3 regions of the Streptomyces sp. NPDC101118 genome follow, and region 3 is predicted to be linked to each of the others. Evidence: riboswitches for the same ligand, from Rfam matches in the RefSeq annotation. Region 3 holds a riboswitch; each other region holds the start of a gene.

The links. Region 3 has a riboswitch for cyclic di-AMP ahead of ACIQUQ_RS13195 (transglycosylase family protein). Riboswitches for the same ligand answer to the same signal wherever they lie in the genome.
Region 1: another riboswitch for cyclic di-AMP. It lies ahead of ACIQUQ_RS23435 (peptidoglycan DD-metalloendopeptidase family protein); the one in region 3 lies ahead of ACIQUQ_RS13195 (transglycosylase family protein).
Region 2: another riboswitch for cyclic di-AMP. It lies ahead of ACIQUQ_RS27335 (transglycosylase SLT domain-containing protein); the one in region 3 lies ahead of ACIQUQ_RS13195 (transglycosylase family protein).

What each region holds. Positions count from the first base shown of each region.
Region 1 covers NZ_JBIVZG010000015.1:73,176-82,950, forward strand. Annotated here, with positions in the region: gene ACIQUQ_RS23430 (SGNH/GDSL hydrolase family protein) at 1-432, opposite strand, end outside; gene ACIQUQ_RS23435 (peptidoglycan DD-metalloendopeptidase family protein) at 628-1,611, opposite strand; cyclic di-AMP (ydaO/yuaA leader) riboswitch at 1,616-1,773, opposite strand; gene ACIQUQ_RS23440 (tyrosine-protein phosphatase) at 2,086-2,892, shown strand; gene ACIQUQ_RS23445 (aspartate aminotransferase family protein) at 2,945-4,351, opposite strand; gene dxs (1-deoxy-D-xylulose-5-phosphate synthase) at 4,348-6,285, opposite strand; gene hpnH (adenosyl-hopene transferase HpnH) at 6,317-7,339, opposite strand; gene ACIQUQ_RS23460 (1-hydroxy-2-methyl-2-butenyl 4-diphosphate reductase) at 7,345-8,103, opposite strand; partial or broken gene shc (squalene--hopene cyclase) at 8,529-9,775, opposite strand, start outside.
Region 2 covers NZ_JBIVZG010000020.1:28,566-38,340, reverse strand. Annotated here, with positions in the region: gene ACIQUQ_RS27365 (squalene/phytoene synthase family protein) at 1-413, shown strand, start outside; gene ACIQUQ_RS27360 (class I SAM-dependent methyltransferase) at 456-1,073, opposite strand; gene ACIQUQ_RS27355 (APC family permease) at 1,202-2,599, opposite strand; gene ACIQUQ_RS27350 (FAD-binding oxidoreductase) at 2,963-4,552, shown strand; gene ACIQUQ_RS27345 (hypothetical protein) at 4,652-4,897, shown strand; gene ACIQUQ_RS27340 (cytochrome P450) at 4,952-6,172, opposite strand; gene ACIQUQ_RS27335 (transglycosylase SLT domain-containing protein) at 6,443-7,222, opposite strand; cyclic di-AMP (ydaO/yuaA leader) riboswitch at 7,227-7,423, opposite strand; gene ACIQUQ_RS27330 (NADPH-dependent FMN reductase) at 7,882-8,544, shown strand; gene ACIQUQ_RS27325 (hypothetical protein) at 8,567-8,821, opposite strand; gene ACIQUQ_RS27320 (potassium channel family protein) at 8,887-9,775, opposite strand, start outside.
Region 3 covers NZ_JBIVZG010000006.1:92,184-101,958, forward strand. Annotated here, with positions in the region: gene ACIQUQ_RS13170 (NAD(P)/FAD-dependent oxidoreductase) at 1-323, opposite strand, end outside; gene ACIQUQ_RS13175 (exopolyphosphatase) at 682-1,623, opposite strand; gene ACIQUQ_RS13180 (DUF501 domain-containing protein) at 1,620-2,219, opposite strand; gene ACIQUQ_RS13185 (septum formation initiator family protein) at 2,361-2,837, opposite strand; gene eno (phosphopyruvate hydratase) at 2,939-4,225, opposite strand; gene ACIQUQ_RS13195 (transglycosylase family protein) at 4,602-5,285, opposite strand; cyclic di-AMP (ydaO/yuaA leader) riboswitch at 5,291-5,463, opposite strand; gene ACIQUQ_RS13200 (transglycosylase family protein) at 5,752-6,810, opposite strand; gene ACIQUQ_RS13205 (cytochrome P450) at 6,927-8,189, opposite strand; gene ACIQUQ_RS13210 (hypothetical protein) at 8,431-8,862, opposite strand; gene ACIQUQ_RS13215 (glycine-rich domain-containing protein) at 8,872-9,312, opposite strand; gene ACIQUQ_RS13220 (helix-turn-helix domain-containing protein) at 9,386-9,775, opposite strand, start outside.

The DNA.
Region 1 (9,775 bases), on a different contig from region 3:
CAGGACCGGTACGCCGCGGGTGTCGAAGCCCGTGGTGATCATGACGGTGGGCACGGCGCCGGTGAGGTCGGCGACGGCCGCCTCGAACCGCTCGGCGACGGCGTCGGGGTCGCTGCCGGGGCGGATGATGTCGTTGCCGCCCGCACAGAAGGTGACCAGGTCGGGCGCGAGCTCCTTGGCCCGGGGGACCTGCTCGGCCACGATCTGGTCCAGCAGCCGGCCGCGTACGGCGAGGTTGGCGTACCGGAAGTCGTGCTCGTCACGGCGGTCGGCGAGCAGCACCGCCAGCCGGTCGGCCCAGCCGAGGAAGGCGCCGTCGGGACCGGGGTCTCCGACGCCCTCGGTGAAGCTGTCCCCGATCGCGGCGTACGAGCCGATGGGGAGGGTGGATACGGGTGCTGTTGCTGTTGAAGGTGTCGATTCTCCTGCCACGGGAGCACATCCTTCACCGAAGGATGTGACCTACGCGACCGTAGGAAGGGGTTGACGCGGGGTGATCTGGACCACCCGGTCAGTTTGGCCGAAAACAGCCGTACGACCGGGACCCCCCTCGGGACCCGGTCGCACGGCTGCCTCAGTGGACGCGTCGGACGCGTCGGACGCGTCGGGCGCGCCGGCGGACGCGGCTCAGACGCTGACGCCCTTGTCCCGCAGGTAGGCCAGCGGGTCGATGTCGTCGCCGTAGCTCGGGCCCGTGCGGATCTCGAAGTGCAGGTGCGGGCCGGTGGAGTTGCCCGTGGAGCCGGAGAGGCCGATGCTGTCGCCGGCGCCGACCGACTGGCCCGCGGAGACGTTGAGCGAGGACAGGTGGGCGTACTGGGAGTAGCGGCCGTCCTCGTGCCGGATGATCACCTCGTTGCCGTACGCGCCGCCCCAGCCGGCGGAGACCACGGTGCCCGCGCCGACCGCGCGGACGGTGGTGCCGGAGCCGACCGAGAAGTCGACGCCCGTGTGGTAGCCGCTGGCCCACATGCCGCCGCCGGCCCGGTAGGAGGTGCTGATGCCGCCGCTGACCGGGGCGACGAACCCGGCGCCGCTCACCGCGGTGGTGGAACGCTGGGTGGAACGGCTGGCGGTGGCCGCGGACCGGTCGGCGCCGGTGTCTTCGGCGACGGCCTTGGGCTCGGCCTTCCGGACGGCCTTCTTCTGGGTCTTCTCCGGGGCCTTCTTCGCCGGCTTGGGCGCGGCCGCGGGCTTCGCCGGGGCCTCGGCCGCCTTCGGCGCGGCCGCGGCGCCGAGGGTCAGCTCCAGGCCGGGGTGGATCAGGGAGGGGTTGCCGCCGACGGCCGCGCGGTTGTCGGCGTACAGCTTCTGCCAGCCGCCGCTCAGGTGGTGCTCGGACGCGATCTTGGAGAGGTGGTCGCCGGCCACCACGGTGTACGTGACGGGGGCGGCCTGCGGGACCGCGGCCGGGACGGCGGCCGGGGCGGCGTGGGCGGCCTGGGGGGCCTGCGCGGGCAGCGCCTGCGGGGCGGCGGCCGGCCCGGCGGCGTGGGCGCCGGAGGCCCCCATCAGCGGCAGCGCGAGGGCGGCGCCTCCGGTACCGGCGGCGACGAAACCGCGGGTTATCGGGCTGGACTTGGGACGGCGGTGCTTACCCTTTCCGGGCATGGCGCATTCCTCTCCGGCGCCTGCGAGGTGAGCTGTCGGGTTCGGGCTGGAGATGCCCGGCCGCACGGGTGCGGCTTCACCCCGAGCCGGCCGCGAGAAGATCGCGTCCGGCGGCTTACCTGGTTCCCCCGCTCCTGCCGCACGAGTGGTCGGGTGCGGTTTCCGGGGGCGGCAGGATTCGGCGTTCCACCCGGATCGACGGCGACGGTAATCCAGCGCCCGCAGACGGAACAAGCCGTGAATTCCCCTTGGGAATCACCCGGATGAATGATCGACGGAATTCCCGTCACACTCCGTCCATTGCGGACGTGTAACAGCCAGCACTACAGCGGAATTCGGGATTCCACCGCAGCCACTCACGGTCACCGTATGATCTGCCTCACGAGGAGGTCGCACATCTGCCGCCTCATTGCGGTAACTTGACGCCAAGTAGTGCAATTCGGACATGTCCCCCGAGCCGCCAGGAGCCCCCACGTGACCCAGCAGATACCCCAGGCGCCGTCGACCGAGCCGGAGCTGACCGGCGTGCGCAACTTCCGCGATGTGGGCGGACTTCCGACCACAGATGGACGGAGGGTGCGAACGGGGCGTCTGTTCCGAAGCGGACATCTGGCACATGCCACCGATACCGATGCGCACTACCTCGCATCGCTCGGACTCCACACCGTCTTCGACTTCCGCAACGCCGCCGACAAGGCGCTCGAAGGTCCCGACGTCGACCTGCCGGGCGTGCGCAACGTCAACATCCCGCTCTCCGACCCGGCCGACGGCAAGGAGTTCTGGAAGATGGTCCGCGACGGCGACCTGACCCAGCTGGAGGAGGTCCTGGGTGACGGCCGTGCCGCGGCGCGCATGTCCGCCTCGTACCGCAAGATGATCAAGGAGCGGACGGCCGAGCACAGCAGGGTGGTGCACGCCCTCGCCGAGGACAGCGTCCCCGCGCTCATGCACTGCGCGGCCGGCAAGGACCGGGCCGGCCTCTCCATCGCGGTCACCCTGCTCGCGCTCGGCGTGGAGCGCGGGGCGATCGTCACGGACTACCTGGAGTCGAACGCCCCGCACCGCCGGTACCGCGTCCGCCGCGGCAGCGATGCCCCCGAGGCCCGCTCCCCCGAGGTGATGGCGCTGCTCAGCCCGCTCTTCGACGCGCGGGCCGAGTACCTGGAGGCGGCCTTCGCCACCATCGACGAGGTCTGGGGCGGGGTCGACGGCTACCTGGCAGAGGGCCTGGCCCTGGGCCCGGACACCCTGGACCGGCTGCGCGAGCGCCTGCTGGACTGACGCACCGCCAGACGGTACGGACCCGCACGCGGGTCCGTACCGCCGCCGCCGCTCAGCGCCCCGCGACCGCCTGCTTCACCAGCGTGCGCCCGAAGTCCCACATCAGCGAGCCGCCGCCGTGGGCCTCGTCCATCACGTCCCGGAACGCGGCGACGAACCGTTCCACGTCCGCCTCGTCGATCACCAGCGGCGGAATGAGCTTGATCACTTCCAGGTGGTCGCCGGAGACCTGCGTCAGGATCCGGTGCTTCTGCAGCAGCGGGACGACCACCATCTGCGCGAAGAGCCCCTTGCGGGCCGCCTGGAGCATCGTCCAGCGGCTGCGCAGCCCCAGCGACGAGGGCCGGCCGAACTCGATGCCGATCATCAGCCCCCGGCCGCGGACCTCGTGCAGCAGCTCGTACTCGTCGACCATGGCCGCGAGACGGCCGCGCAGCAGGTCTCCCATCGCCCGCGCGTGCGCCACCAGCCCCTCGTCGTCCATCACGGCGAGGACCGCGAGCCCGGCCGCCATCGCCTGCGCGTTGGACCCGAAGCTGGCCGAGTGCACCAGCACCCGGTCCATGGACGAGTAGACCTTCTTGAAGATCCAGTCCTTGCCGAGGGTGGCGCCCACCGGCACGTACCCGCCCGAGAGCGCCTTCGCCACGCACACCAGGTCGGGCTCCACGCCCGCCTCGTGCTGGTACGCGTAGAAGTCCCCGGTCCTGCCGAGGCCGGTCTGCACCTCGTCGGCGATCAGCAGCGCCCGGTGCCGGTGCAGCAGCTCCTGCGCGGCCCGCAGGTAGCCGGGCGGCGCCGGGTACACCCCCTTGCCCTGGACCGGCTCGACGATCAGGGCGGCCACGTCCCCGTGGCGCAGCTCCCGCTCCAGGGCGCCGAGATCTCCGAGCGGCACCGCGGTGTCGGGCAGCAGCGGGGCGAACCCGTCGCGGAAGGCGTTCTCGCCGTTGACCGAGAGGGAGCCGGTGGTCAGGCCGTGGAAGGCGTGGGCGCAGTACAGCACCCTGGGCCGGCCGGTGGCGTAGCGGGCGAACTTCAGCGCGGTCTCCACGGCCTCGGTGCCGCTGTTGCCGAAGAACACCCGGTCCAGGTGGGGGCTGTACGAGAGCAGCCGCTCGGCCAGCAGCCCGGGCAGCGGCTGGCAGTCGAAGCGGGTCAGGTCGGCGAGCGAGGCGTCGAGCACGTCGTGCAGCGCCTTGCGGACCACCGGGTGGTGCCGGCCCAGGCCCATCACGCCGAAGCCGGCCAGCATGTCCAGGTGGTCGCGGCCCTCGGAGTCCCAGAAGTGGGCGCCCTCGGCCCGCTCGTAGACCTTGTCGAAGCCGATGGTGTGCAGCATGCGGGGCAGCTGGTGGTTGAGGTGGCGGGCGTGCAGTTCGTACCGCTCCCCGCCGCGTTCGGCGAGCAGCCGGCCGAGGTCGAAGCCCTTCCCCGCGGCCGTGGGGTCCTCTGTCATGCGGTGTTCTCCTCCTCGGGCGCGCTGGCCTGGCCGCGGAGTGCCGCCGCGGTCCCGTCGCGCTGTTCCTGGCCCCCCAGGGCGCGGGCGATGCCCCCGGCGATCTCGACCGGGGTCAGCCCGACGTCGGCGAGCACCTCGGCGCGCTTGGCGTGCGCGAGGAACCGCTCGGGGATCCCGAAGGACCGCAGCGGTACGTCGGTCCCCGCGTCCCGCAGCTGCTGGGCTACGGCCCAGCCCACGCCCCCGGTGCGGCTGTTGTCCTCGACCACGGCGACCAGCCGGTGCCGGGCGGCCAGCGGTACGAGGGCCTCGTCGAGCGGCTTGACCCAGCGCGGGTCCACCACGGTGCAGGAGACGCCCCGGGCGGCGAGCAGCTCGGCGGCGCCGAGGCAGACCGGGGCCATCACGCCCGCGGAGACGATCAGCACGTCCTCCCGGCCCGGTGCCGCGCGCAGCAGCAGGTCCATGCCGCCGACGCGGCCGGCCGCGGGCACCGGGGGGCCGACGGTCTCCTTGGGGAAGCGCAGCACGGTCGGCGCGTCGGAGACGTCGAGGGCCTCGCGCAGCTGGGCACGGAGCTGGTCGGCGTCGCGCGGGGCGGCGATGCGCAGGCCGGGGACGACCTGGAGGACCGACAGGTCCCACATGCCGTTGTGGGAGGGGCCGTCGGTGCCGGTGACGCCGGCCCGGTCCAGGACGAAGGTGACGCCGCACTGGTGCAGGGCCACGTCCATCAGGACCTGGTCGAAGGCCCGGTTGAGGAAGGTGGCGTAGACGGCGACGACCGGGTGGAGTCCGCCGGCGGCGAGGCCGGCGGCCGAGGTGGCCGCGTGCTGCTCGGCGATGCCGACGTCCCAGACGCGGTCGGGGAAGCGGGCGGCGAACTCGGTGAAGCCGACCGGGTGGAGCATCGCCGCGGTGACGGCGACCACGTCGGGCCGTTCGGCGCCGATCCGGGCCAGCTCCTCGCCGAAGACGGAGGTCCAGGAGGGTGCCGGGGTCTCCAGCGGCAGCCCGGTCCCGGGGTCGATGACGCCGACGGTGTGGAAGCGGTCGGCCTCGTCGGCGAGGGCGGGCGGGCAGCCGCGGCCCTTCTGGGTGATGCAGTGCACGAGGACCGGGCCGCGGAATCGTTTGGCCCGGTGCAGCGCGGCCTCCAGCGCCTCGGTGTCGTGCCCGTCGACCGGGCCGATGTACTTCAGGCCCAGGTCCTCGAACAGGCCCTGGGGCGCGAAGGCGTCCTTGAAGCCCTTCTTCGCGCCGTGCAGGCTCCCGTAGAGGGGCCTGCCCACGACGGGCGTGCGCTCCAGGAGGTCCCGGCCCCGGGCCAGGAGGCGCTCGTAGCCGTCGGCGGTGCGCAGGGCGGCCAGGTGGCCGGCGAGGCCGCCGATGGTGGGGCCGTAGCTGCGCTCGTTGTCGTTGACGACGATGACGAGCGGGCGGTCGGCGGCCGCGATGTTGTTGAGCGCCTCCCAGGCCATGCCCCCGGTGAGGGCGCCGTCGCCGGTGACGGCGACGACGTGGCCGGGGCCGCCGCGCAGCTGCCGGGCCTTGGCGAGGCCGTCGGCCCAGCCGAGGACGGTGGAGGCGTGCGAGTTCTCGATGACGTCGTGTTCGGATTCCTCGCGCGACGGATATCCGGAGAGTCCGCCCTTTCCGCGGAGTTTCGAGAAGTCCTGACGGCCGGTGAGCAGTTTGTGCACGTAACTCTGGTGGCCGGTGTCCCAGAGAATGCGGTCCACCGGCGAATCGAACACGCGGTGCAGGGCCATGGTCAGTTCGACCACGCCGAGATTGGGTCCGAGGTGGCCGCCGGTCCTCGCGACGGCATGGATCAGGAATTCCCGGATTTCACGGGCGAGTTCGGCCAGGAGTTCGCCGGGAACCGCTTTCAGATCGTGCGGTCCCCGGATCCCTTCGAGAATCGGCATGCTGGTCCCCCTGGTGATCGTGTGCCGCTCCTCAGTCGCGGTTGCCCGAGACCGTCTCGCGGGCGGCGCGCAGGGACTCCTTGAGGGAGCCCATGGTGGCGAGGACGGCGGTCGGCTCGTAGCCGCAGTGCGCCATGCAGTTGGCGCACCGGGGGTCCTTGCCGCGGCCGTACTTGTCCCAGTCGGTGTCCTCGATGAGCTCGCGGTACGTGGGCACGTAGCCGTCGCTCATCAGGTAGCAGGGCCGCTGCCAGCCGAAGAGGGAGTAGTTGGGGATGGCCCAGGCCGTGCAGGGGAAGTCCGCCTTGCCCTCCAGGAAGTCGAGGAAGAGCGGCGAGTGGTTGAGCCGCCAGCGGCGCCGGTTGCCGCCCGCGAAGGCCTTCCTGAACAGCTCGCGGGTCTGTTCGACGCCGAGGAAGTGCTCCTGGTCGGGCGCCTTCTCGTAGGCGTAGGCGGGCGAGATCATCATCTCGTCGACCTGGAGGTCGTCGTTGAGGAAGTTGAGCACCTCGATGACGGTCTGGGGGGTGTCCGTGTTGAAGAAGGTCGAGTTGGTGGTGACGCGGAAGCCCCGGCGCTTGGCCTCCTTGATGGCCGCCACGGCCTCGTCGAAGACGCCTTCCTTGGCGACGGACTCGTCGTGCCGCTCGCGGAGGCCGTCGATGTGCACGGCGAAGGCGAAGTACGGCGAGGGGCGGAAGTCCTCGATCTTCTTGCGCAGCAGCAGCGCGTTGGTGCACAGGAAGACGTACTTCCGCTTGGCCACCAGCTGCCGGACGATCTCGTGGATCTGCGGGTGCATCAGCGGCTCGCCGCCCGCGATGGACACCATCGGCGCGCCCGACTCCAGCACGGCGCCGACCGCCTGCGCGACCGGCATCCGCTGCTTGAGCACGCCCGCCGGGTGCTGGATCTTGCCGCAGCCCTCGCATTTCAGGTTGCAGGCGTAGAGCGGCTCCAGCTCGACGATGAGCGGGAACTTCTCACGCTTGCGGAGCTTCTGTTCGAAGAGATAGGTCCCGACCCTGATGGACTGTCGCAGCGGCATGGCCATCTGGCTCACCTCCTGGGGAGCAGCGAAGAACGGTGCCAGTCATGGAAAACGGGAAGGACGGCACGAAGGACACGGAAGGCCGATATTCCACCGCGTACCGTGCCGATTCGGACGAGCTCATGCTCCGGAGCGTCCACGATCACCCGGACGGCCGCAACCGGGCGCCGTCCGGGGGTGTACGGAGCCGGGTGCCGTCCGGCGGTGTACGGACCCGGGTGGGCCGGGTGGCCGGCGGGCGCGCCGGGGCCGGTCGTTGTGTGGACCGCCGTCCACAGCGTGGCGGCCGACTCCATGTCCACCGCGATGGCTCCGGAGGCCTGCAGTGCGGCGCGTTCGGGGCCGCGGACGACGTGGTCGGAGCCGGTCAGCACGCCGGTGTGGACGGTGCGGCCGGGCACGGCCCTGGCCAGGGCCTCGGCGAGCGCGGCGGTGCCGTCGCAGACGACCTCGCCCCGGGGGTCGCGGGTGCGTTCCGCGACCACCAGGTCGCCGGGGTGCATACCGGGCAGCAGCCCGGCACAGAACCCGGTGGCCACCACGGCCGCCCCCGCCATGCCGGGCGCGCCGAGCGCCCGGGCCACGGCCCGCTCGGCCGCCAGCGGCCCCATGCCGGTCCGCAGGACGGTGAGCGGACCGTCCGCCCCACGTCGCGCGCCGCGGCGCAGCGCGAGGCGCTCGATGCCGAGCGCACAGGCAACGAGCAGCGGGGGCACGGGATCGGGGCCCTCCGCCTGTCCCGGGTCGGACCTCCCACCGCCGGCCATCACACCCCGCCGTCCGCGACCGGCGCCGCCCGGGGCGGCACGGAGTCACCCGACCCGGGGGCCACCTGCCCGCGCCCCGCAGGGCCCGAGTCGACCGGGTCCGCCACGTCAGGCGCAGGGGTGCTGGAGGGCGCCGCACTGGGCGCCACCGGATCTGGCGCCGCCGCACTCGGCGCCGCCGCACTCGGCGCCACCGCGCCCGGCGCCGCGGGGCTCGGGGTCGCCGCACCAGGCACCGCCGGGCCGGAGGCCGCCGCGCTCGGCGCTGCCACCGGACTCGGCGCCGCCGTACCGGGCGCCACCGGGCCGGGGGCCGCCCCGCTCGGCCCCGCCGGACCAGGGGCCGCCCCTGCCGGCTTCGCCCCGCCGGAGGCGGTTCCGCGGGCCGGCTCGGCCGCGTCCCGGACCGCGGTGCGGCCCGCGGCACCCGGACCGCCGGGGGCGAACGGTTCTCCGTACAGGTAGCGGCCGAGCGCGGTGAGCGGGAAGACCTGCCGGTACAGGTGGTAGTTGATGGAGAAGTCCCAGGGGAAGCCGGTGCCGGTGAAGTGCGGCTCGTCCCAGGAGCCGTCGGGCCGCTGCGTGCCGGTCAGGAAGGCGACGCCGCGCTCGACGGCCTTGCCGTCGCGCTCCCCCGCCGCCAGCAGGGCGAGCAGCGCCCAGGCGGTCTGGGAGGCGGTGGACTCGCCGCGGCCGGCCCAGCTCTTGTCGTGGTACGAGCGCTGGTCCTCGCCCCAGCCGCCGTCCTCGTTCTGTACTGATTCCAGCCAGCCGACCGCCCGGCGCACCGCGGGGTGTCCGGGGGCGATCCCGGCGGCCACGAGCGCGGGGACCACGGAGCCGGTCCCGTACACGTAGTTGGTGCCCCAGCGGCCGAACCAGGAGCCGTCCGGCTCCTGCTCCGCGAGCAGCCACTCGACCCCGCGCCGGGTGCGCGGGTGCTGGCCCCGGCCCTCGACGGCCAGCATCTCCACCACGTGGGCGGTGACGTCGGCCGAGGGCGGGTCGACGACCTCGCCGAAGTCGCAGAAGGGCAGCCGGTTGGGGAAGGGGCTGGTGTTGTCGGCGTCGAAGGCGCCCCAGCCGCCGTTCTTCGACTGCATGCCGAGGTTCCAGCTGACGCCCCGGCGGATGGCACCCTCGACGCGGGCGGGCTGCGGGTGCCGGATCCGGCGCAGCGCCAGGACCACCTCGGCGGTGTCGTCGATGTCGGGGTAGTTGTCGTTGTGGAACTCGAAGGCCCAGCCGCCGGGGGCGAGACCGGGACGGCGTACGGTCCAGTCGCCGGGCCGCTCGATCTCCTCGTCCAGCATCCAGTCGGCGGCCTTGACCAGCGCCGGGTGGTCCGGGGGCAGGCCGGCGTCGGCGAGGGCGATGGCGGCGAGGCAGGTGTCCCAGACGGGCGACTGGCAGGCCTCGATCATGCGGGCGCCGTCCTCGCGCCAGACGGCGAACCGGTCCAGGGACTCCAGCCCGGCCTTCATGACCGGGTGCTCCAGGTCGTAGCCGAGGAGGTGGAGGGCGATGACGGAGTAGACGGCGGGGGGCTGGATGCCGCCCCAGCAGCCGTCGTTCTCCTGGCGTTCGATGATCCAGCGGGCGGCGGTGTTCATGGCCGCCCGGCGCAGTCTGCGGGGCGCCAGCCGGTGGTAGACGTGGAGGGCCTTGTCCA
Region 2 (9,775 bases), on a different contig from region 3:
CGGACGCGGAACAGGCAGCCGCCTGGCGCCGGTTCGTGGACGCCGCCCAGCGGGTGGACTTCCTGGCCGACCTGGCCGGCGACCTGAAGGAGGGCCGGCTCTGCCTGCCGGCGGACCGGGTCGCGGCGCACGGCCTGGACCGGGCCGCGCTGGCCCGGGGCGCGGACGGTCCCGCCGTACGGGCGCTGCTGGCGGACGAGTGCGCGCGGGCCAGGACCGCGCTGGCCGCCTCGGCGGACGTCGTGGACCTGGCGGTACCGGGGCTGCGCCGCGTGGGGCGCGCGATGCGGGAACTGATGGCCCACCAGCTCACGGCCGTGGAGCAGGCGGGGCCGGGCGCGCTGCGCCGCGACGTGGGGTACGGGGTGGTGGCCCCGCTGCGCATCCTGCTGCGGGCGCGGCGTACGTCCTGAACCCGGCCGGGGCCGGGGCGGGCCCGCGCGGGGACGACGCCGTCAGGGGGACAGCGCGACACCCAGGGCGTCCGCGGCCAGGAACCTCGGGGCGGCCTCCTCGTAGAAGAAGTCCACCTCGCGGATGGTGAAGCCGGCGGCGGTGAGGAGCGGCACGGTCCGGCGGGTGAGGTGGCAGCCGCCCAGGAGCCGCTTGTTGACCGGTTCGAGGCGGCGCTGCCAGCGGCGCACGTCCTCGTCGGGGGCCAGGCCGTGCTCGACGAAGTGGAGGCTCGCGCCCGGCCGCAGCACCCGGCGCAGTTCGGCCAGTGCCGCCCCGGGGTCCGGGACGGTGCACAGGGTCCAGGTGGACAGGGCGGCGTCGAAGCGGTCGTCCTCGTACGGCAGCACCTGCGCGTCGCGGCCGCCCCGGCGGACCGGCACGGACGAGGCCCTGATCCGGTCGGCGGCCAGACGCCAGCCGGTGTCGGAGGGCTCCACGGCGTCGACCGAGGTGACCTCGGGCGGGTAGAAGGGGACGTTGTGGCCCGTGCCGAAGCCGATCTCCACCACTTCGCCGGCCAGGCCCGCGCAGACCCGGCGGCGCAGCGGTGGTGCGGTCTTCGCGCCGCAGGCGACGTCGATGATCCGCGGCACCACGTGGTCGCCGTACCAGCCCATCGCGGCCTCCCGGTCCCCCCGGGCCTCTGCCTCCTCCCAGCATGGCACCGGGGAATGGGGCACGCGCGGGGGCCGGGGGCGTCGTCCCTGCCGCCCCCGGCCCCGTCGTGCGGACGCTCCCTCCCCGGTCAGTGACCGGCGTCCTCCGGGAGGCTGACCAGCCAGCGCGAGTCCTGGCGCGGGCGGAGGTAGAGCGCCCAGTAGAGGGTGGCCGCGGCGGTGATGCCGCCCGTCCAGAGCAGGTACTCGGTGTCCTGCTGGACCAGGACGTAGCCGAGCACGGCGATGAGCACCACGGGCACGGCGGGCCAGAGCGGCATCCGCCAGGCGCGGGTCCCGCCGTGCGCGCCGCGGCGGCTGAACAGGGCGGCGACCGCGACGAGGAGGTACATGCCGGTGACGGAGACGCCGGTCACGCCGTAGAGGGTGTCGAGGTTGACGAAGCAGAGGGCCGCGCCGGGGACGCCGACGACGAGGGTGGCGACCCACGGGGAGCCGAACCGGCCGAGGCGGGAGAGGGCGTTGTTGACGGGGTCGGGCCAGGCCTTGTCACGGGCGGAGGCGAAGAGCACGCGGGAGTTCTGGATGACCATCACGATGCCCGCGTTGACGATGGCCAGGGCCACGCACAGGCTGACGAAGGTGCCGACCGCGGAGTTGGACCAGGCGGTCACCATGCCGCTGATGTCGCCGCTGGTCAGGGTCTCCAGGTCGGGGGCGCCGACGGTGATCGCGACGACCGGGACCAGGATCACGGCGGTGGAGATGGCGAGGGTGGCGAGCACGGTGCGTGCCACGTTGCGGCGGGGGTTCTCCAGTTCCTCGGAGAGGTAGACGGCGGTGGAGAAGCCCTGGGTGATGAAGAGGGCGATGGCCAGGCCGGAGATCACGAGGCCCGCGGTGACGGCGGAGTGGCCGCCGCCCCCGGTGGCCACCTGGCCGTGGGCGAGGGCGTCCATGCCGCGCTCGGAGTGCGCGAAGCCGAGTACGGCGACCACGGCGGCGGCCACCACCTCCAGCACCAGGAAGACGCCGGTGATCCAGGCGTTGGCGCGCAGGTCGAGGAGGCCCGCGAGGGTGGCGAGCAGCATGACGCCGGCGCCGGCGAGCGGGGCCGGGACGTGCACGACCGGGGCGAGGTAGTCGGCGGTGCCCATGGCGATCACGGGTGGCACGATCATCACCACGAGCAGGGAGAGCACGAAGACCAGCCAGCCCGCGAGGCGGCCGGCGAGGGTCGACACCATGGCGTACTCGCCGCCCGCGCTGGGGATGAGCGTGCCCAGCTCGGAGTAGCAGAAGGCCACGCCGATACAGAGCAGCGAGCCGATGGCGATGGTGAGGGCGGTGAAGGTGCCCAGGCCGGAGAACAGGTCCGGGACGACGACGAAGAGGGTCGAGGCGGGCGTCACGCACGAGAGCGTGAGCAGCGTGCCGCCCACGACGCCGATGGAACGCTTGAGCTTCTGCGGGGTGGGGCCGGTGGCGGGGGCCAGCGCGTGCGGGGCGCTGAGGGTGTCGGTCATCAGGCGGTTCCGATCGGCTTGCGGTGTCTCTGGGGCGGGAGCGGTATCGCCTCCGGGGCGGCTGGTGATGGGGGGTGCCGGTGCTCCCGGGGAGGAATGGAAGCCTCCGGGTGGGCGCCGGTCAATGGCGGGAAGGCTGCGGATTCCGTCGTGCGAGCCGGGGGCGGGCGCATGGATCCGCGTCAAGGACGTGTCAAGGCAACGAAAACTCCGGGTGCGGGAAGCGCAGGAGGGTAGTCAGGAATTTCCCCGGCCTTTACCGGCGGTAGGCCCCCGGGCTTCCGGGGCCGCCCGGGCGGAGATCCGCGGGGCGGCGGCGCGCCGCGGCGGGCGCGGGGGGCGGTACGCGGCGTAGTGGGCGGTATGACCCTTCACCGGCGGCGGCTGCTGGCCGCGTCCCTGTTCGCCTCCTTCGCCGTGCCGGGCCGGGCGGAGGCCGCCGCCGGGCGCCGGAAGCCCGACGGCCCGCCCCACGGGCCCGGCGGCCGCCGGAGTGCCGGGGGCGCCGCGCGCCGGGACGCCGGCCTCGCCGCGCTTGCCCGGGGGCTCGACGGGCGGCTGGTCCTGCCCGGGGACCCGGACTTCCCCGCCGCGAAGCGCCTGTACCAGCCGCGCCACGACGGGACCGCCCCGGCCGCCGTGGCGTACCCGGCGCACGAGGCCGATGTGGCGGCGTGCCTGGAGTTCGTGCGCCACCAGGGCCTGCCCGTGGTGCCCCGGAGCGGCGGGCACAGCTACCCCGGCTGGTCGACCGGACCCGGCCTGGTGGTCGACGTGGGGGCGCTGGCGCAGGTCACACCGGGGGCCGGCAGTGCGCGGATCGGCGCCGGGGCCCGGCTGGCCGACGTACACGCGGGCCTGGGGGCGGTCGGGGCGGGGCTCCCCACCGGGCTGTGCCCGTCCGTCGGGATCGCCGGACTCACCCTCGGCGGCGGGCTGGGCGTGTCCGGCCGGGCGTACGGGGCGACCTGCGACCGGCTCACCGGGGCGCGGATCGTGACCCCCGACGGGGTGGTGCGGGACGTGGACGCCGGTCACGAGCCGGACCTGTTCTGGGCCCTGCGCGGCGGGGGCGGCGGGAACTTCGGCGTGGTCACCGAGTTCCGCTTCCGCACCCACGCCGTCGCCGACTGCGCCTTCGCGGAGCTGAACTGGGCGTGGCGGGACGCGAAGGCGCTGGTCCTGGGCTGGCGGCGGTGGCTGGCGGAGCTGCCGGACCCGTACTGGAGCCAGGTGGAGCTGTACGGAGCCGGGCCTGACGGGAGTACGCCGGGGCCGGCCGTGCGCGTGGTGTGCCTGGACGGCGCGGGCGGGACGGAGCGCCTGCTGGACCGGCTGGAGGCGCTCGCCGGGGCCGAGCCGCTGGACCGCCACCTCGTGGTCCGGGGGTACGGGGAGACGATGCGGGTCATGGCGGGGTGCGGGGAGCGCACGGTGCCGCAGTGCCACCTGCCCGGCGGGCTGCCGGGGCAGGACCCGCGCGGGAGCCTGGAACGCGAGACGTACGCGGCGCGCTCGGACTTCTGGCGCGCGGGCGGGCTGTCGGAGGCCGCGGTGGACGTGCTGCTCGACGCGGTCGCCGGCTACCCGGCGGCGGTGCCGCCCGGCGGGCGGGGCGTCGTCCAGTTGGACGGGGTGTGCGGCGGGGCGCTGAACCGGGTGGCCGTCGGCGACACCGCCTTCGTGCACCGGGGCGAGGAGCTGCTGGCCCAGTACCTGGCCCTGTGGCCCGGCACCGCCACGCCCGCCGAGGCGGCCCGGCACGAGGGGTGGCTGCGGGACCTGTGGTCGCGGCTGCGGCCCTGGGCGAGCGGGCGGGCGTACCAGAACTACGCCGACCCGTGGCTGCCGGACTGGCGCGCGGCCTACTACGGGCCGGCGCTGCCCCGCCTGGAGGAGGTCAGGCGGCGCTACGACCCGGACCGGATGTTCCGGTTCCCGCACGCGGTCTGACGTACCGGCCCGTCCCCGGCCGGAGGGGCGGGGACGGGCCGGGGACGGGCCGGGAGGGCGGCCGCCCGTGTTGTCGGCGGGATGGGCCATCCTGAGGGGATGAAGATGCCGCGTGTCCAGTGCCCCGCCTGCGGGCGGAACGTCGCCGCGATGCCGGTCGGCGTCGGGCAGTGGAAGGCCGCCCGTCACGACCACCCCGGGATGCAGCGCGACGCCACGGGCGCGCTGGTGAGCTGCAGCGCCTCGCTGCGCGCGGTGGAACCGGACCGGCTGCTGCACCAGTTGCCGCTGCCGGGCACCGACGCCCCCGCGGAGCCGGACCCGGAGCCGCTCCCGGGGTTCTGAGCGGGGCGCGGCTCCGGGAGCGGCCCCGTGGCCCGCGGCGGTGCGGGCCCGGGCCTACGCGGGCCCGGGGGTGAAGGTGACCGGGAGCCGGTCCAGGCGGTGCACGATGAAGTTCTGCTTCCAGGTGAGGGATTCGGCCGGTTCCGCGAGGCCGAGGCCGGGCAGCCGGCGCAGCACCTCGCGGAGCGCGATCTCGCCTTCCAGCCGGGCCAGCGGGGCGCCGAGGCAGAAGTGGATGCCGTGGCTGAAGGCGAGGTGGCCGTTGGTCCGGCGGGTGATGTCCAACCGGCCGGGGTCGGTGAACCTGGCCGGGTCGTGGTTGGCGGCGGCGATGGAGACCGCGACGTGGTCGCCGGGCCGGATCTCGGCCCCGCCGATGGTGAGCGGTTCGGCCGCGAAGCGGTAGGTGACCGTGGAGACCGGGCTGTCGAAGCGCATCAGCTCCTCGACGGCGCCGGGCAGCAGGCCCTCGTCCGCGCGGAGCCGCTCCAGGGCCTCGGGGTGGCGGAGCAGGGCGAGGACGCCGTTGGCGATGAGGTTCACGGAGGTCTCGAAGCCGCCGACCAGCAGGATGAACACGTTGGAGCGCATCTCCAGGTCGGAGAGCGTGTCGCCGTGCCGCTGGGCCTCGAGCATGCCGGAGATCATGTCGTCGCCGGGCTCGGTGCGGCGGCTGGCGATCAGCTCGCTGAGGTACGTGTTGAACCACTGTCCGGCGGCGGCGAGTTCACCGGGCCCCGAGGAGGCGTTCATGCCGGTGATGACCTCGGCGTAGCGGCCGAACTCGTCGCGGTCGCCGAACGGGACGCCGAGCATCTCGCAGATCACCGCGATCGGCAGGGGGAGTGCCAGGTCCTCCACGAGGTCGGCCCGGCCGGCCGGCAGGACGGCGTCGAGCAGCCCGTCGGTGATCTCCTGGACGCGGGGGCGCAGCAATTCGACCCGGCGCGGGGTGAAGGCCTTGGCGACCACCTTGCGCATGCGGGTGTGGTCCGGCGGGTCGCTCAGCATCATGTGCTTGGTGAGCACGAACTCGTCGCTGTACATGCCGAGGTACTGCCTGAGTTCGGGCGCGGCGGCGTGCGCGCCGCGGACGAGGCGGGGGTCCGAGAGGGCTTCCCGCACCTCCCGGTGGCCGGTCACCAGCCAGGCGGGCATGCCGTCCGGCAGGGCGACGCGGTGGACCGGGCCCCGCCCGCCGAGCGTGCCGAACAGGGCCTCGGGGTCACCGAAGAGCTCCGTGGTCAGGGCGACTTGTCCATCGAGGTCGATCACGTGGTTCCTCATCCGGTCGGCGCGACATCACGCCCCGGGCCACGGCGGAGCGGGGGTGCGACGCCGGGGCCGGGGGCCACTTCCGGCCAGCTTCGGCAGCCCGGGGCCCGCGCTCAACGCTCCCGGCCGCCGTCTGTCAGGTACACGCGGAGCCGGCAGGGCGCACGGCCGGAGGCGCCCGCGGAATCGCACGCACGGAATCGCACCCGCGAACGCGGCCGGGACCGGCGGCCGTGGCCGCCGGTCCCGGTGTCGCACACCCGCGAGGGATCAGTAGGCGCCGAAGACGTTGTCGATGGAGCCGTAGCGCGCGGCGGCGTAGTTGCACGCGGCGGTGATGTTCGCGACCGGGTCGTACGAGTCCGTCGAGGTGCCGGGCACGTGGTAGGCGCGGAACGTCGGGTCGATCACCTGGAGGAGGCCCTTGGAGGGGATGCCCGCGGCGGCGTTGGAGTCCCAGTTGTTGATGGCCAGCGGGTTGCCCGAGGACTCCCGCATGACGTTGCGGTAGATGCCGTTGTAGGTACCGGGGATCCCGTGCTTGGCCATGACGTCCAGGGATTCGCGGATCCACCCGTCGAGGTTGTCGGCGTAGCTCTTCGCCTTGGGGGCAGCGGCCTTGAGGGTGGTGGTGCGGGTGGAACGGTCGGCCCGCGCGGGCGCGGCCTTCCTGGCCGGCGCGGCCTTCTTGGCGGCCGCCCCGACGGAAAGCTTCAGGCCCGGACGAATGAGTGACGGGTCGTCACCGATGATCGTCTTGTTGTCCTGGTAGAGCTTCTTCCAGCCGCCGGCGAGGGAATGCTTTTCGGCGATCTTCACGAGGGAATCGCCGGCCTTGACGGAATAGGTCACGGGGGCCTTCTGCGCCGCGGCCGGGGCGGCGGCGACGGCCTGCGGGGCGACGGTCCCGGCCGCGGCGGGCGCCGCGGCACTGGCCGTGGTGGCGCCCAGCACGGGCAGGGCCAGGGCGGCACCACCCGTGCCGACGGCGACGAAGCCGCGGGTCAGACGGGTGTTCTTGGGGCGGCGGTGCTTGCCTTTTCCGGGCATGGCGCATTCCTCTCCGTCGCCTGCGAGGTGAGCTGTCGGGTTCGGACTGGAGTTGTCCGGCCACACGCGGTGACTTCACCCCTAGCCGTTCCGCGAAAGATCGCGGAACGGCGGCTTACCTGGTTCCCCCGCTCCTGCCGTACGTGAATTGAATGGGGACGGTGCGGTCCGGGCGGCGGCAGGATTCGGCGTTCCACCCGGAATGAGCGTGACCGTAGGCGAGAGCCGCGGGACGGAACAAGTCCCGAATTCGCTAAAGGAAAGCGAACGGGGGAATTCGGGCCGGAAAAGGACAAGATCGATTTTTCGGCACACCCCAACCCTCCAGTCGCGGCAACGCTTTCGGGGCCCTCGCGACCCGTCGCACGAAAGCCGCGCGTGACACATATCACCGGGCATCACAAGGAGTGCGAAATACCGGCGCGGCACGGAAAAACGGGATGCGCCGGAAGCGCTCATCTATGTCCGTTTTAGTCCGTTCTGGTGAGGGTGGTTCGAGGGGGGCCGCGGCCGCCCGGGTGAGTTCGCCCACGGCACGGCCCCGGCACCCGTCCGCCGCTCCCCCGCTGTGCTGGGCTCGTGGTCACACCCCCCCGCACTGGAGGCAGCGGACCATGACTGTTGACCCCGGACCCGCGGCGGTCCCCGAAGCGGCCCGCATGCCGGTCCCCGACGAGGTGCGCCAGCCGGTGCGTCTGCTGGTCTTCGGCGCGTCGCTGCGCGCCGGGTCGCTGAACACGCGGCTGGCCGCCCTGGTGGCCCGGCTGGCCGCCGAGGCGGGCGCGGCCGTCGACCTGGCCCGGATGGCCGACTTCCCGATGCCGGTCTACGACGGCGACGCCGAAGCCGAGACGGGGCTGCCGGAGGGCGCGCTGGCCCTGCGGGAGCGGATCGCCTCCTGCGACGGCTTCGTGATCTCCTCCCCCGAGTACAACGCCTCCGTGCCCGGGGTGCTCAAGAACGCCGTCGACTGGGTGTCCCGGGTCCGGCCGCAGCCCTTCAAGGACAAGCACGCGCTGCTCGTCTCCGCCTCGCCCTCCATGGTCGGCGGCAACCGCGGCCTCTGGGCCCTGCGCGTCCCCCTGGAGCACCTGGGCTGCCGCGTCTACCCGGACATGTTCAGCCTGGCCAAGGCGCACGAGGGCTTCACCGGCAGCGGCGACCTCGCCGACGGCGGCCTCCAGGGCCGGCTGGCCGACGCCGTCGGCGCCTTCCTCCGGCTCGTGGAGGCGGACACCCGGTACGTGTGCCTCCAGCGCCGCTGGTACGAGTTCCTCGGCGACCGCACCGACGCCCCCGTCACCGAACGCTCCGAGGACTGACCGGCGCGGCCCCGCCGCCCCCTCAGGGCACCACGTCGAGGCCGGTCAGCAGCAACGCGGTGACGATCGAGGCGGCGGCCAGCACCGTCATCGCCGCGCGCAGCACCAACGGGGCGCGCGGACAGGGCGGTTCGGCGGCGGGCGGCACGGGCGCCGGGGCGTCCGTGCGCAGTGCGGCGCACCGCCCGCAGTCCTCGCCCTCGTGCGCGGACGGGGAGTCGAGCCAGTAGGCACCCTGGAGCGCGGCGAGCGGCCCGGGCGTCGATGTCGTCTTCACGTCCTCTCAACCGGGCCTGGCCGAAGGGGAAACGGCGCCCCCGCCCACCGGTATGGAACCGTTGCCTACAGCGTCTCCGGAGCGGCCTGCCGGCCCCCGCGGCGGCCGTGGTCCTCGGCGAAGGCCTCGAAGACCCGGTCGGGCGGCCGCCCGGTCCTGAGGAACTGCTCGTCCAGCACGGCCGCGAGGTCGTCCAGGGCCGCCCTCAGCGCTCCGCCGGCCATCCGCACGTCCGGGTCCCGGGCGCGTCCGGCGGCCGCGGCCAGCCGGGCGGCGTACGGGACCTGGCGGGCCAGCGTGGTGTGCGGGGCGCCGTCGGAGAAGTAGTACGACTCCGCGTACTGGAGGAAGTCCACGCTGGTCACACAGAACCCGGCGGCGAGGCCGTCCAGCAGCGCCGCGCCGGACGGGGAGTCGAACCCCTCGCCCGTGGGCCGGGTGCGCGCCAGGTGCGACAGGCGCAGCGCCAGCGCGCGCCGCCTGGCCAGGGCCGGGTAGATGCCGAGCACCCAGGAGACGGTCGCGGTGAGCAGCGCGAAGCCGACCAAGGCCTCGACGGGCGCCAGGACCCGCAGCCAGCCGTCGATGGGAGCGATGTCGCCCAGGCCGAGGGTGGCGACGGTGACCAGGGAGACGTACAGCGCGTCCAGCGGTCCGGCGTGCTCGGCCGGTTCGAGGCCGGAGCTGTACGAGAACGCGTCCGGCATGTGCGGCCAGTAGATCAGCGCCCAGCCCACCCCGACGACCGCGGCCCAGAGCGCGACGACGGTGACCATGCCGAGCGGGCCGGCCAGTCCCGCGGCCGTCCTGCGGCGGAGGTTGAGGGTCCGGTTGAACCGCCAGAACGCGGTCATCACCAGCCTGCTGAGCCCGCCGTGCCGGGTGGGGTGCCAGAGGGTGTGGAAGACGTCGCGCAGGATGGCCGCCACGAGCACCGCGCCCACGGCCGTGACG
Region 3 (9,775 bases):
TAGTCGAAGGGCAGCTCGTAGGCCTCGCCGACGAGCGGCGCGACCATGGCGACCTTGCGGTCCTGGTCGATGCTGGTGACGCGGCCGGTGAGGACCTCGGCCCCACGCACGACGCGCCGCAGCGGGACGACGACGTGGCGCGGCGAGATGCTGCCGGCGGCGGCTTCGGGCAGGAAGGGCTGGTAGGTCATGTACGACCGCGGGTCGACGACCGTGACGGTCGCCTCGGCGTAGCGCATCTTCTTGAGAATGCGCCGAGCCGCGTACAGGCCTACGTACCCACCGCCTACTACGAGGATCCTGGGACGCTCCGTGGTGCTCATGCCATCGAGTATCCAGCACCCGCTAGGGGGATGCTCGTGAGGGCCTTCACAAGGAGAGACAAGGCCTCTGCTACACTGCGCGGCCCACGTGACCGAGGTCATGGCGCGGTACGGGAACCAGGGTGTACGGCGAGACGTTGACACCCCCGCTGAACTGGCCCGGAGGCGTCCAGGAGGACTGGACCACTGATTTTGTCGATACATCCGACACGGATCCCGCAGTGGCCTCGCATCGCACGAAACGGGCCTGTCGGCCGCCGGCAGCCCTCGAAGGACCTTTACAGGCGGCCAACAGGCCCTTTTTCCTTGTGAAGAACTTCACGAAGTTCGTTCGGGCGGCGGCCCCAAGGGCCCCGGCCTAGGCGATCGAGAAGGCGATCCCGTCCAGAATGTCGTGTTCGCTCACCACGACCTCGGAGGCGTTCACACGCTCCATGACGGCCAGCAGCACCAGGCTCCCGGCGGCGATGACGTCCACCCGGCCCGGGTGCATGACGCCGATCGCGGCGCGCTCGGCGTGCGTCGAGCCGATCATCCGCTCGGAGATCTCTCGAACCTGCTCGTAGGTGACCACCGCGTGGTGGATCGCCTCGGAGTCGTACTCCGCCAGCCCCAGCGCGATGCCGGCGACGGTGGTCACCGAGCCGGCCAGGCCGACCAGGGTGCGGGCCTCGGCCAGCGGGACGGTCTCGGCGGCCAGGTCCAGCGCGGCCTCGATGTCCGCGCGCATGGCGGCGACCTGGGCCTCCGTGGGCGGGTCCGTGATCTCCCCGTCGTGGACCAGGTGGCGCTCGGTCATGCGGACGCAGCCGACGTCCACGGAGCGGGCGGCGCGCACGTGCTCCTCGCCGACCACGAACTCCGTCGAGCCGCCGCCGATGTCCACCACCAGGTACGGCTTCGCCAGGTCGGGGCGGGCGGCCAGCTCCTTGGTCGCGCCGGTGAAGGAGAACTCCGCCTCCTGGTCACCGGTGATCACCTCGGGCTCGACGCCCAGGATCCCCAGCACGCCGGCCACGAACTCGTCGCGGTTCTCCGCGTCGCGCGAGGCAGAGGTGGCCACGAAGCGGATCCGCTCGGCGCCCAGCTCCTTGATGACGGCCGCGTACTCGCGGCAGGCCGCGAAGGTCCGCTCCAGCGCCTCGGGCGCCAGGCGGCCGGTCTTGTCGACGCCCTGGCCCAGCCGGACGATGACCATCCGCCGGTCCAGCTCGGTCAGCTCGCCGGTCTCCCGGTCGCAGTCCGCGACCAGCAGGCGGATGGAGTTCGTACCGCAGTCGATCGCCGCCACGCGGGTCATGCGGACTCCTCCTTCTCGGCCTGCTCGCCCTGCTCGTCCTTCTCGTCCTTCTCGTCCTTCTCGTCCTTCTCGTCCTTCTCGGCGCAGGGGGTCACGCAGGGACCCTTGGCCCACCACTCGGGCAGCATCGCGATGGCCTCGTCGCCCAGCGGGTTCACGCCGGGGCCGGCGGCCAGCGAGTGGCCGACCAGCACGTGCAGGCACTTCACCCGGTCGGGCATGCCTCCGGCGCTCGGGAAGCCCTCCAGCACGTCGATCGCGTCGCGGCGCGCGATGTAGTCCTCGTGCGCGGCGCGGTAGGCGGCGGCCAGCTCCGGGTCGGTGCCGAGCCGCGCCTGCATCTCCTTCATCACGCCGTTGGCCTCCAGGGTGCCGATGGCGGAGGCGGCGCGCGGGCAGGTCAGGTAGTACAGCGTCGGGAACGGCGTGCCGTCGGGCAGCCGCGGGGCCGTCTCGACCACGTCGGGCTGACCGCAGGGGCAGCGGTGGGCGATGGCGCGCAGACCGCGCGGCGGGCGGCCCAGCTGCTCCTTGAACGCGGCGACGTCCGCGTCCGTGGGCTCGGTCCGGTCGGTCTGGGGCGGGGGCGTGTCCATGCCTGGGATGCGTCTCTTCGTTCGTGTGCTGTTGTGGGCTGTACGTCAGTCGGGCTGTGCGTCGGTGGGACGGTGCGTCAGTGGGACGGTGCGTCGGTCGGGCGGTGCGTCAGTCGGGCAGTGCGTCGGTCGGGCAGTGCGTCAATCCTCGTCCGGGCGGTCGGCCTTGTCGACGCCGTCCCAGACGTTGGAGTACCAGGGGCGGTCGGCCGCACCCTCGTCGGCGCTGCGCCGCTCCTCGGCCTCCGGGTCGACCACGGTGTAGCCGATCTCCCCGGGCCGGACGTAGTGCAGGTGCCGGCGGGCCTGCTGCTCGACGTAGGCCGGGTCCTGCCAGCGGGCCTTCTCGTCGCGGAGTTCCTCCAGGCGCTGCCGCGCCCGGTCGGCCTCCCGCTGCTGCTCCGCGATCTCCGAGCGCTGGGATACGTACTGGCGCATCGGATACGCGAGGGCGACGACCAGGGTACAGAGGACGAGCACGAGCAGCGCCGCTCGCCCGGTGAGGCGGCTGCGCCGGACCTGCCGGCGGGACTGGGAGCGGTAGACGTGGGCCGCGGTCCGCTCGCCGAGCGCCTTCAGCCTGGTCGCGGTGGAGAACCGATCCCGGTTCCCGGCCATGTCCCGCCTCCCCTGATAAGCACGTACGTCCCCGCACACGGTACGGGACCGAGTGCGGGGACGTACGGAGGCTCAGGGCGCTGTCAGCCGGTTCGGCCGGGTCAGCCCTTGAAGCGCGGGAACGCGCTGCGGCCCGCGTACACCGCGGCGTCGTCGAGGATCTCCTCGATGCGCAGCAGCTGGTTGTACTTGGCGACGCGGTCCGAGCGGGCCGGGGCGCCGGTCTTGATCTGACCGCAGTTCACGGCGACGGCGAGGTCGGCGATGGTGACGTCCTCGGTCTCGCCGGAGCGGTGCGACATCATGCACTTGAAGCCGTTGCGCTGGGCCATCTCGACGGCGTCGAGGGTCTCGGTGAGCGAACCGATCTGGTTCACCTTCACCAGCAGGGCGTTGGCGGAGCCCTCCTCGATGCCGCGGGCGAGGCGCTCGGGGTTGGTGACGAAGAGGTCGTCGCCGACGATCTGGACGCGGGAGCCCAGCTTGTCGGTGATGACCTTCCAGCCGGCCCAGTCGTCCTCGAACAGCGGGTCCTCGATGGAGACCAGCGGGTAGGCGTCGACGAGGCCCTCGTAGTACTCGGTCATCTCGGCGGCCGAGCGGGACTGGCCCTCGAACTCGTACTTGCCGTCCTTGTAGAACTCGGACGCGGCGACGTCGAGCGCGAGCGCGATGTCCTTGCCCGGGGTGTAGCCGGCCTGCTTGATGGCCTCGACGATGAGGTCGAGCGCGGCGCGGTTCGACTCCAGGTTCGGGGCGAAGCCGCCCTCGTCGCCCAGGCCGGTGGAGAGGCCCTTGGAGTGCAGGACCTTCTTGAGGGTGTGGTAGACCTCGGCACCCCAGCGGAGGGCCTCGGAGAAGGACTCGGCGCCGATCGGCGCGATCATGAACTCCTGGATGTCGACGTTGGAGTCGGCGTGCGACCCACCGTTGAGGATGTTCATCATCGGAACGGGCAGCAGGTGCGCGTTCGGGCCGCCGAGGTAGCGGAACAGCGGCAGGTCCGAGGCCTCGGACGCGGCGTGGGCCACGGCCAGGGAGACGCCCAGGATGGCGTTGGCGCCGAGGGAGCCCTTGTTGTCGGTCGCGTCCAGGTCGAACATGGCCTGGTCGATCAGGCGCTGCTCGGTGGCGTCGTAGCCGACGAGCTCCGGGCCGATCTGCTCGATGACGGCCAGGACGGCCTTCTCGACACCCTTGCCCATGTAGCGGTTGGGGTCACCGTCACGGAGCTCGATGGCCTCGAAGGCACCGGTGGAGGCGCCGGACGGAACGGCAGCACGGCCGGTGCTGCCGTCGTCGAGGCCCACCTCGACCTCGACCGTGGGGTTGCCTCGGGAGTCCAGGATTTCCCGAGCTACGACGACGTCGATGGACGGCACGAGCATCTCCTTCTGGGATGTGACGCTAGATGTGCGGTGGCGTGTGGGGCCGTGGGACCGGCCCTCGCCGCCTAGAGCCTAACCCCGTCGGGGGCGTCGGCCGCTCGACCGCCCGGGTCCTGGGACGAAAAAGGGACCGAATACCCGCCTTCCAGGACATAGACCCCTGATCAAACGAGCACAGGGGCTCCCAAAGGGGCTCCGGGAGGGGGTTACCGGGGGGTCAGCGGCCGGCGGACGGAGCGCCCTCCGGCCCGGCCGGAGGGTCCGGGGGCCGGGCCGGGCCGGAGAAAGGGGAACGCCCGCCCGGCGCGTCGGGGGGAGGACGCGCCGGGCGGGCGTGGCTACTGCCGGGCCGGGACTACTCCCGTACCGGAGCCGTTCAGGAGAGCTTCAGCATCTGGCCCGGGTAGATCAGGTCGGCATCGGTGACGATGTCCTTGTTGAGCTCGAAGAGCTTCTCCCAGCCGCCCTTGACGTTCTGGGCGTCGGCGATGGTGCCGAGGGTGTCGCCGGCCTTCACCTCGTAGGAGCCGTTGCCCTTCTCGAAGCCGGCGGCCGGGGCCGCGGGCTTCGGGGCGGCGGTGGTGCGCTCGGAGCGGGTGGTCGGAGCCTGCTGCGTGCGGGTCTCCGTCGTCTTCTTCTTGGCCTTCTTCTTGACCGGGGCGGACTCGCCCGAGCCGCCGCCGCTGTACTTGGCGCCGGAGAGGCCGACACCGCAGCTCGGCCAGGCGCCCTTGCCCTGACCGGCCAGCACCTTCTCGGCGATGGCTATCTGCTGGGACTTGCTGGCCTGGTTGGCCTGCGGGGCGTAGGCGGTGCCGCCGTACGCAGCCCAGGTGGAGGGGGAGAACTGCAGGCCGCCGTAGTAGCCGTTGCCGGTGTTGATGGACCAGTTGCCACCGGACTCGCACTGCGCGACGCGGTCCCACTCGGAGGCGGTGGCGGCGTTGGCGGTGCCCGCGACCATCAGCGGGGCGGCGACGGCCGCGCCGGTCACGCCGACGAGGGTGACGATGCGGGTGGCCTTGGACGCACGACGGTGCTTGCCCTTGGAAAGCAGCATTGGAGGCTTCTCCTCACCGACGCCTACGAGGTGAGCTGTCGGGTTCGGGCGTAGTGAGTTGCCCGGCCTCGCGTCCTAGCGCGTGGCTTCACCCCAAGCCGTTCCGTGACCGTCTTTCAACGGCCGGGCCCGGCACAAACCTTGGGTCCCCCGCTCCTGCCTTCGGCGCTTGCGCGACGACTGTTTCCCCCGTCCGCCGGCAGGACTCGGCGATGCGGTCGAAGGAGCCCGCGGTGGCGAGCGGTTCAGACCGTAGACAGACCGCTCCCCGATGTTCAAGGCAGGACATCGGGGAGAAACGGCCCGTACTTGCGCATCGGGAACCGGCGTTTGCGCAGGTGAGAAGGGGCGGTAGCCGAGCTTCCGGGCGGGACACGCCAGTTGACGGCCTGAGACTCATGTCTCACTGACGCCAGACTTACATGAATCCGGACATTGCCCGCTTTAACGGATGCCCGAAGTGCCCCTAGTTCTGCCTTAGGTCGAGGTTCTGACCGGGCTTGATGAGGTCCGCGTCATCGCCGATGACCTGCTCGTTGGCCTTGTACAGCGCGGCCCAGCCGCCCTTGAGGCCCTTCGCGTCCGCGATGTCGGAGAGGCTGTCGCCGGACTTGACGATGTACGTGGACTCCCCGGCGCCCTCGGGAGTGACGCCGGTGCCCGACCCGGCGTCAGGTGCGAGCGGGTCGGCGGTCAGGGCGTGACGTCCCGTTCCGTCCGTTTCGCCCGACACGCCCCCTGACGTCTCGTCGGCCGCGTCGCCCCGGTGCTTGCCGGTGCCGGGGGTGGCCGACCCGTCGGTGGCTCCGGGGGTCGCACCCGGGGTGCCCCCGTCGGTCGCGCCGGGCGTACCCGGGGTGCCGGTGGCGCCCGGGGTGGTGGGCGTGCCCGTGCCGGGGGTGGTGGGGGTGCCGGTGCCGGGGGTCGCGGTGCCGGGGGTGGCTCCGGGGGTTCCGGTGGCGCCCGGGGTGGCGGTGCCCGAGGGGGTGCCGGCGGTCGGCGGTGCCGGGGTGCGCGTCACGGGGGGCGCGGGGGTCTTCGTACCCGTGCCGGCCTCCTCGGTGGCGCCGGAGCCCTCGTCGGGGCGCACGGGCGCGGGGGTGACCGGCTTCGGCTTGCCGAGGCCGTCGTCCACGTCGGCCTTGGGGCCGGCCTTGGTGAGCCCGGCGGGGGCCGCGCACAGCGGCCAGGCCCCGGGGCCCTTCTCGGCGAGCACCCGCTCGGCCACGGCTATCTGCTGCGAGCGGCTGGCGAGGTCGGCGCGGGGCGCGTACTCCTGACCGCCGGCCTCCTTCCACAGCTCCTGGGTGAACTGCAGTCCGCCGTAGAAGCCGTTGTTGAGGTCGGCACTCCAGGTGCCGCCGCTCTCGCACTCGGCGACCTTGTCCCACGTGGCGGTGTCGGCGGCGCTGGCGTTGGTGGCGGCGAGCAGCGGCAGCGCCAGTGCGGAGCCGGTGACGCCCGCCGTGACGACGAGCGCAGGGGCCTGACGGGGGCGCCGGTGACGGCCGTTCCCGGAACGCATGAGGTGGACCTTTCGCGTGGCGGCAAAGGAAGTGACGGCGAACCTAGCGGGGTTCGAACGGATGTCACAAGTCGATGATGCGCAGATCACGTTGAGGTCACGAAAGTGAGGAATGCTCAATTCCGTTGTTTGGGACGGGGGGTGAACTCCACGGGCAGGGTGCGCAGGCCGCGCATGATGAGCCCGCCGCGCCACCGGAGTTCGTCCGGGTCGACGGCAAGTCGCAGGTCCGGCAGCCGGGTCAGCAGGGTGGCGAGCGCGGTCTGTCCTTCGAGGCGGGCGAGCGGGGCGCCGAGGCAGTAGTGGATGCCGTGTCCGTAGCCGAGGTGCTGGTTGTCGGTCCGGGAGAGGTCGAGGGTGTCCGGTCCGTCGAAGCGGGCCGGGTCGCGGTCGGCTGCGGCGAGCACCACGAGTACCGGATCACCTGCGGCGATGCGCTCTCCGCCCAGGGTCAGGGGCTCGGTGGCGAACCGCCAGGTGGCCAGCTCGACGGGGCCGTCGTAACGCAGCAGCTCCTCGATCCCGGTCTCCAGCAGGGCGGTCTCGCCGGCCGCGAGCGAGTCCTGGAGCCGGACCCTCTCGGCGGGATTCCGAAACAGGGAATACAGCCCATTCCCAATCAGATTGACGGTGGTCTCGAAACCGGCGAAAAGCAGGATGAATGCCATGGCCGCGGCCTCGTTCTCGGTGAGGTGCTCGCCGTGGTCACTTGCCCGGATCAGTCCGGAGATGAGGTCATCACCCAGGTCGTCCCGCTTCCGGTGGATCAGTTCCACCAGATAGCCGCGCATCTTCTTGACCGACCGGGCCACCCCGCCGCGGGGTCCGCCGCCGTGGCGGATCATCATCCCGGCCCAGTCGCGGAAGTCGTCCTGGTCCTCGCGCGGTACGCCGAGCATCTCGCAGATGGCGTAGATGGGGAGCGGGAAGGCGAACTCGTGGATGAGGTCCGCCTCCCCCTTCTCCGCGAAGCCGTCGATGAGGTGGTCGGTCAGCTCCTGCACCCGCGGGGTGAACTCCGCCACACGGCGCGGCGTGAACGCCTTCGACACCAGCCGGCGCAGCCGGGTGTGGTCCGGCGGGTCGATGTTGAGCAGGTGGGTCATCAGCTCGGCCTTGCGCTCGCCGGGGATGCCGGTCTTCCCCTTGGCGTGCGCCGGCTCCGCGTGGTGTGCCGGGTTCTTGCTGAGTCGCTGGTCGGCGAGGGCCTGCCGGGCGTCGGCGTACCGGGTGACGAGCCAGGCCTCGACCCCGCTGGGCAGCGCGGTGCGGTGCACGGGCGAGTGCTCCCGCAGCCAGGCGTACGCCGGGTACGGATCGGTGGCGAACTGCCAGTCGAAGAGGGTGGGCGGAGAATCGGGCGCGGCCTGGTCGTGCATACGGCCGACCCTAGCCGTCGCCCCGGCGGGGGGCCGCCGCGTGGTGCCGGGTGCCTCCGGCGGTGCCGGTGCCTCCGGCGGTGCCGGGGGTTGGGGTACCACCCGGCCGGCGGTGCCGGAAGCCCCGGGTGCCGGCCGGCGGTGCCGGAAGCCCCGGGTGCCGGCCGGCGGTGCCGGAAGCCGGATGCCGCCCGGCGGTGCCGGAAGCGCCGTGCCTGCCCGGCCGGCCGGTGCTGCCGGGCTAGGCCCCGTAAGGCGACGACGTGCGCGGGGCCACCTGTTCGGGCGTCACCCCCTCGACCACCAGATCGCCCGTCCACAGTTCGTCGCGGTTGCAGTACGTACCGGGGAAGCGGACGCTCCGCCCGCCGGGCGCGAGCTTCCACTCTCCTCGGCTGAGCTGGACGATCCGTCCGCTCCCGCAGATGTACGCGCGGGAGGCCTGCGCCATGATCCACGCGGCGTGCTCGTCCTGCCGGGCCGCCTCCCGGTTCATGTTCCGCGCCATCTCCCACAGCCGCTCCCAGCGGACGCCGGGCGTCAGGGGCCCGACCACGGCCACCTCCCCGAGCCCCCGAGCGTCGAGCGAGTGCGTCGCGTACCCGAAGACGACCCCGAACATCTCGAAGACGGTGACCCGGCCGGAGCCGGCGACCCCGCCACCGGCACCCACGCCGCCGGCTCAGCAGCAGGGTCCGTCGCCACAGCAGGCGGGCTGGTTGCACTCGGCCGCGGTCCCCCAGAGCGCCTCGTCCACCGCGAACCCGGCGCCCTGAAGCCGCTCCACGACCGAGATCATCAGCCCGCGCGTCCGGACCTTGGAGTTCGGGGCGTGGTGGACGAACCGGCCGAACCGGTCGGCGCACCAGTCCGCGTACTCCCGGGTGTGCAGCATGAACGTGTGCCAGCCGGGGTCCACGGCCGCGGACGGCGCCATGTCATCGGCGCCGGTGTCGCCGATGACCCACACGAAGGCGAGCGCCTGGTCCATGACCCGGTCTGCCTCGCCCCGTTCCAGCTCGTACTCGTCCGCGCAGAACGCGGCCAGCCGCTCGAACAGTTCCGGCTCGACGAGGTCCCGGCCGCGCCGCAGCGCGGCCGATACGTCCACAACGGTCGCCATGGCGATTCCCTTTCCTCCGACGATTGGCCTTGGCCTTGCGAAGGGCCATGGTGTCGGCGGCCGGGTGTCGCTTCTAGCCGGTTTCCCGTTCGCGCAAGAAGCCGTCCCGGACACCGTCGACGAGTTCCCGCATCTCGTCACCGGCAACGGCGTCCCGCCAGAACGCCTCGAACTTGGAGACGTACAGACCGATGTCCCGGGGGTCGGTCACGACCGTTTCCGCGTGCACGGTCTCCACGGTGACCATTCGCTGGTCCTTGATGACGAACGAATGGCCCGGGAAGTCGGTCTGCGGTGCGGAAAGGGACACCACCCGGATGTCGACTCCCGGGAGCCGTGACAACGAGACGAGCCGGTCGAGTTGCCCGACCATGACCAGCGGAGGGACGATCCGCCACCTCAGAACCGGCTCGGTGACGACAAAGCGGAACGCCTTTCCCTCCGTGTAGAGCACGCGCTGACG